Regions from separate parts of the Flavihumibacter sp. genome, predicted to be linked through region 1. Evidence: riboswitches for the same ligand, from Rfam matches in the RefSeq annotation. Region 1 holds a riboswitch; the other holds the start of a gene.
The links. A riboswitch is a leader RNA that binds a small molecule or an ion and turns the genes downstream of it on or off. The one in region 1 is predicted to bind cobalamin.
Positions count from the first base shown of each region.

Region 1 (3,368 bases):
AATCTGAGGGTATCAAACTTATTTAAATAAATCATTACAGGCTGTGCCCACAGTACTTACAGAATTTTGCATCGGGATCATGTCCATATGCCGAGCAGTTGGGGCATGCAGTGGTATTTGTTTCATCGCGGCGCGCACTTCTTGATAATTCTACCGTAACGATACCCGTGGGAACAGCAATAATTGCATAGCCTAGCAGCATGATAAAAGATGCGATAAGTTTTCCAACGGGAGTTATCGGCGAAATGTCTCCATAACCAACTGTAGTTATCGTTACAATTGCCCAGTAAACACTTTGAGGAATACTGCTGTATTTCTCATTTACCCCGCTTTCCACCACGTAGATTAAGGCACCCAGGATAATACTTAATAGCACAACGAAACTTAGAAAAATGCTAATGCGCCGGGCACTTGCTTTCATCGCTAAAACTATCGTAGTGCCCTCACGTACAAACTGACTGAGTTTAAGAATTCGAAAAACCCGCATAAGTCTTAGGGCACGTATAGCCAGTAAAAAATGTGATCCGGGAATAAGAAGGCTCAGGTATGTTGGAAGAATTGACAAGAGATCAATGATTCCATAAAAACTGGTCATGTATTTTACCGACCTCTTTACAGAGAGCAGTCTTAATACATATTCAATAGTGAAAAGTATTGTAACGATCCATTCGAGGGTAACTAATTCCTTTCCATATATATCATTTACCGGCTTCATGCTTTCCAGCATTACAATAGCAAGGCTCAGTAAAATGAAAAACAGTAAAGCAAGGTCAAAAATGCGGCCCGCTTTCGTGTCTGCTTCAAAGATGATAGTGAAAAGTTTCTGTTTCCAGTTTTGTTGTACCGGGTTAAGCACGGTCTTTTGACTCATATAAACAATTTACGAAAATGCTTTATTTATCTAGCGTTTTACAATGTCTATGATCATTATGGGTGGATCAAAATACTGATCATTTTCAGGTTTGTTATAGATCTTCCTTACCACATCCATTCCGCTAATGACCTTTCCAAATGCTGCATAACCCTGGCCATCCGGATTGTTTTCGCCTCCATAATCCAGTCCCGGCTGGTCAGCAACGCAAATGAAGAATTCAGAACTTGCGCTCCCGGGTTCCTCCCTGGCGAGCGATAAGGTGCCGGCAAGATGCTGAAGTCCGGTCTGCTGAGTGGTTTCATGTTCCACTCTTGGAACGTCAGGACGTTTCTTTGTCCGGCTCCATAAACCACCCTGCAAAAGTTCTGCCTTTGGGGCATTTGATGGCTGGTTTGCATCATTGAGTACCCGGTAGAAACTGCTTCGTTTATATAAACCTTTATCAACGATCGCCAGAAAGGCAGCTGTAGATTTTGGTGCTTTGTCCGGAAATACAGCCACATTGATGTTGCCCTCTGTGGTTTTAATAACAAGCTCCACCGCGCCTTCCGGGGCATTTTGAGAAGTGCATGCGTTGAGCACACCAATTATAAAAAGCAATATTAGATTTCTTTTCATGTCTGCAAATTTTCAGGAATATAGAATGGTTTCGAGAATCTATCCACATGTGTGAAAAAGTATTAAAGCCTCCCCCTGAGTTTGAAGGTATTTTCGTTTTAGTTCATGCAATTAATTATTTCGGTGCGTCCGGCTCTGAGCCGGTTCGCTTAATAGGGAATCGTGTGCAAATCACGGGCTGACGGGCAACTGTAAGTAACCATGTTACAAGCCAGACACCTGCCGATACTATTTTTTGTTTGGGACCTTCCCGCGTAAGGTACAGGCAAGGTGTAAGCGTCACATCTCATGACGCGCTTCAGAACTCAGGTCATGGCAATTGCCAGATGACCAGGGTTTCCCCAGCGACACTCCCTTGTATTTTAACAGGTATTGAGAAAATTTAAAATAATCGATATGTCGAATGAGAATGAATTGTTGCTCAGGGAAAACAAGGACCGTTTTGTGATCCTTCCTATCAACTACCCCAAAGTTTGGGAAATGTATAAAAAACATGAAGCCAGTTTCTGGACTGCTGAAGAGATTGATCTTAGCGCCGACCTGACCGATTGGGCCGCCCTTAATGATGGAGAGCGGCATTTCCTGAGTCATGTTCTTGCATTCTTTGCTGCAAGTGATGGTATCGTAAATGAAAACCTGGCCGTGAACTTTATGAGTGAGGTTCAATTACCCGAAGCACGATGCTTTTATGGTTTTCAGATCATGATGGAAAATATCCACTCCGAAACGTATGCATTACTTATTGACACCTATGTAAAAGATCCTGTTGCAAAAGATAAACTCTTTCATGCTATCGATACAGTGCCTGCAGTTAAGAAAAAAGCTGAATGGGCTCTGCGTTGGATCGAGAATGGTTCTTTCGCGGAAAGACTGGTTGCTTTCGCAGCGGTGGAAGGTATCTTCTTTAGTGGAAGTTTTTGCTCTATATTCTGGATGAAGAAAAGAGGATTAATGCCTGGACTAACCTTCAGCAACGAGCTTATAAGCAGAGATGAGGGGCTGCATTGTGAGTTTGCATGCCTACTCTATAGTATGCTCTCACAAAAACTATCACAGGAAGCTGTACACGCTATTATCAGCGATGCTGTAGCAATTGAAAAAGAATTTGTGACTGAGGCTTTGCCTGTTGATCTTATCGGGATGAATGCAAGACTGATGCAGCAGTATATTGAATTTGTAGCCGACCGCTGGTTGGGTGAACTTGGATATACTAAACTCTACAACACAACCAATCCATTTGACTTCATGGAAATGATCTCGCTTCAAGGCAAGACCAATTTCTTTGAAAAGCGCGTTGGGGATTACCAAAAATCAGGGGTGATGACTGGTGCTTCCGGACAAACATTCTCCCTTGAGGAAGACTTTTAAAACCATTCCCTACCTATAAATCATTGATATGTTTGTAATTAAAAGAAACGGTAGAAAAGAGGCCGTTAAGTTCGATAAAATAACAGCTCGTATTCAAAAGCTCTCCTATGGGCTCAGCCCAATGGTTGATGTAATTGATATAGCCAAGAAGACTATTGAAGGTATTTATGATGGAGTTAGTACCACGGAACTCGATAATCTTGCTGCTGAAATGGCCGCAGCGCTCACAACCCGTCATCCCGATTACGCTTTGCTGGCCTCGCGAATAGCAGTTAGTAACCTTCATAAGAATACGAAGAAATCATTTTCGGATACTATGCGTGCCTTGCACCAGTATACCGATTCCGTCACAAATAAATCACTTCCCCTTGTGGCTGACGATGTGATAGAGATCATTGAAGCAAATGCTGAAATGCTCGATAGCACAATCATTTATGATCGTGATTTTGGATTTGATTATTTCGGTTTTAAAACTCTTGAGAAATCCTATTTGCTCCGTATAAACGGC
Region 1 is NZ_JAKFDQ010000007.1:954,834-958,201, reverse strand. Features, by position in the region: gene V6M43_RS06975 (NUDIX hydrolase) at 1-26, shown strand, start outside; gene V6M43_RS06970 (ion transporter) at 35-871, opposite strand; gene V6M43_RS06965 (peptidylprolyl isomerase) at 902-1,492, opposite strand; cobalamin riboswitch at 1,597-1,733, shown strand; gene V6M43_RS06960 (ribonucleoside-diphosphate reductase small subunit) at 1,889-2,860, shown strand; gene V6M43_RS06955 (ribonucleoside-diphosphate reductase subunit alpha) at 2,889-3,368, shown strand, end outside.

Region 2 (3,368 bases), 480 kb from region 1:
GTGAGAGGAAGGATCCTGAAGCAGAAGCTCTATTTTGACCTCGACTTTTTTTATTACCGGCTGCGGGATGCAATAGTTCAAAGACGAGATGCAAGCGGGGCGGACTATTTCGAAAATGCGGGCTCCACGCGGCAGAAAGGATTTGAGGGATTCCTCACCTACGGGCCTGTGGCGCTGGTGCCAGCACAGCAGATCAGTTTATCAACATGGATGAGTTATACGCTGCATCCCTTCCGTTATGTGGATTATAAGCAGGTTGAGAATGATTTTAGTGGAAATAGATTACCAGGTGTGGCTAAGCAAACATTGGCAGCGGGATTTGATGTTGACGGTAAGGGGGGAATGAATTTACATCTGGCATACCAGTATGTGGATCCCATCTGGCTCAATGATGCCAACAGTGAAAAGGCGAAGCAATATCATTTACTCGGAATAAGGGGAGGCAGCAGGCTGTACCGTGGGCTGAACTGGTTTGCGGGCGCAGATAATTTATTCAATACAACCTATAGTTTAGGAAATGATATCAATGCCTTTGGGGGGCGGTATTACAATGTGGCGCCGGGGCGGAACTACTATGCGGGACTGCGTTTACAATTGAACTAAATTTTGTAAATTAAGAGACCATTCTGCACCCTCATGAAGTATTTTTTAACCATTAAAATTTCACATCATGAGCACCTTAACCATGCCCACCCTTTCACTTTACGAGCGCCTTGGAAAAAGAGAGCGCATTGAGACCATAGTAGAAGATATCGTAGCAGCGCATATGAGCAATCCCCTCATTAAAGCGCGATTTTTGCCCTACCTGGAACAGGGAGAGAAATTAGCACATACCAAGTCATTGCTGGTGGAATTTCTATGTGCCGGAAGTGGCGGATCGGAAGCATATACCGGAAGGGATATGCAGGCGACCCATCGAGGCATGAATATCAGTGAAGCAGAGTATATGGCTGCCATGGATGATATCATGCAGGTACTTTCCAGTCATAATATTGATGAGGAAACCCAGAAAGACATTTTATTTATCGGATATTCCTTGCGCAAACAAATCATCGCACAATAATAGGTTCATTCATATATCTTCGCGCCGGAAACGGTTCCGCTTCGGCGGATTAAAAGGGAAGTCCGGTTGATTCCGGCGCTATCCCCGTAGCTGTAAAGTGGAGAGGAAATGGAGAGATGGAGAGATAGAGTGATGGAGAGAGAATCCAGATTATACCTCACTGTTGGTGAATGACCACTATCCGCGGAAGCGGGTGGGAAGGTAACTGACAGACACGAGCCAGAAGACCTGCCGCGTCCATCAATCAACATTTTGCTTTCGGGAGAAAAGCAGGAATGGTAAACGCGCAGGCGATTTATAATTCCCACCACTTTCCGGAAGCAGTCACCCTAATCTTTTTTCAGACATGAAAAAACAATGGATCATGGTGGCTGCTACGATCATCAGCAGCCATGTCAGTACAAAACTGATGTCACAATCAACCGGCGAAAAGCAGGCCGACAGCAGCAGAACACTCGATGAAGTAATTGTAACTGCCAACAAGCAACCCCAGAAACAAAGCAGTACGGGGAAGGTACTAACGGTCATCAACAGGCGAACGCTCGAGAACAATGCGGGCAGAACACTTTCACAGGTACTAAATGAACAGGCCGGACTCATCATCAATGGAGCACAGAATTCGCCCGGCACCAACCAGACCGTTTACCTGCGGGGTGCGGGAGCGGCCAATACACTGATTTTGGTGGATGGCATGCCGGTAACCGATGGGTCGGGGATAACGATCCAGTTTGACCTGAATCATATATCCATTGACCAGGTGGAGCGGGTAGAGATCCTCAAAGGCGCGCAGAGTACACTTTATGGGTCTGACGCAGTGGCGGGCGTGATCAATATCATTACCCGGAAGAACCAAAGCAATAAAGCCATCGGACTGAACGGACTTTTAGCAGCGGGTACCTATGGAACATACAAAGGCAACCTTGGCTTATCGGGGGCCATTGATAAATTCAATTATTCGGTGCAGTATAACCGCCTGCAGTCCGAAGGATTTTCTTCGGCTAAGGATGAGGGTGGTGCCGGCAATTTCGATAAAGACGGGGTGAAGCAGGATATGGTGAACCTGGCTGCGGGCTATAAGTTTAGCGAGGCCTGGACGTTTAAGGGCTATTACCAGTTCAGCGAGTATGATGCCGACCTTGATGACAATGCCCTGGAAGACGACCGTAACAGTAGGAGCCAGCAGCGGCAGCAGGTAGCGGGCATACAGAGCAGTCACCAGTTGAAAAATGGCAACCTGGTATTCAATGCCAATTACAATACCGTTCGAAGGGTGTATGATGACCCGGTGAATATTCCAGCGGGCGCAAATGACTGGGATCCGTCGAGTGGCGATTATAAGGGTCGGGCCCTGTTTGCGGAGGCCTATATAAATACCAGTTTGCAGAAGCACCTTGGATTGTTGGCGGGCATCGACTACCGTCGCAATACAGCAGATATCAATACCAGTTTCGGGAACCTGGGCAAGGACAGTCTGGAAGCGAGTATGATGAGTGCTTATGCCGCCTTTACATTGAAGGGTTTTGAGCGATTTGGTGCAGAGTTGGGCGGAAGGTTCACGCAGCACCAGGATTTCGGGGATGCCTTTACCTATGCATTCAACCCCTATATCTACCTGCTGCCGCAGTTGAAGCTATATGCTTCGGTGGCAACGGCATTCAGGGCGCCATCGCTCTATCATTTAGCTTCGGAGTATGGCAATACGGCGCTGGAGCCGGAGAGAAGCAATCAATACGAGGGTGGACTGCATTTTACAAGCAATAACAAGATCATTTCCGCGCGGGTTACAGCCTTCAGGCGGAAGATAAAAGATGTGATCGTGTTTGCTGGATTACCAGATCCTCCTTATGGGCAGTACAGGAATGCAGATAAGCAGGATGATAAGGGGGTAGAAACGGAGCTGAGGGTGCAGCCAAATGAGCGATGGCAGATAACGGCCAACCACAGTTGGCTTGATGGCAAGATAGAGACCAGGCTTGCTGGTAAGGATACCAGTTATTTTAATCTCTACCGCCGTCCGAAGCACAGTATTAACCTTGGAACATCCTACCAGTTCAGTAAAAAGCTGCATGTGGGGCTGAGTTTACGCTGGGTAGATAAGCGCCAGGACACCTGGTACAATTCCGCCACCTGGAGCACGGAGATCAAGGAGCTGGACAGCTATTATAATCTCGATGCCTATGCGCGTTACCAGTTAAATAAGCAGTTGGATGTATTTACCGATTTCAGGAATATCACCGACCGGAAATATGCCGATCTCTATGGGTATAACACGAGGCGGTTCAATATGATGGCGGGGGTGAGGGTG
Region 2 is NZ_JAKFDQ010000007.1:479,674-483,041, forward strand. Features, by position in the region: gene V6M43_RS04855 (TonB-dependent receptor family protein) at 1-603, shown strand, start outside; gene V6M43_RS04860 (group I truncated hemoglobin) at 671-1,063, shown strand; cobalamin riboswitch at 1,078-1,313, shown strand; gene V6M43_RS04865 (TonB-dependent receptor plug domain-containing protein) at 1,410-3,368, shown strand, end outside.
Region 2: another riboswitch for cobalamin. It lies ahead of V6M43_RS04865 (TonB-dependent receptor plug domain-containing protein); the one in region 1 lies ahead of V6M43_RS06960 (ribonucleoside-diphosphate reductase small subunit).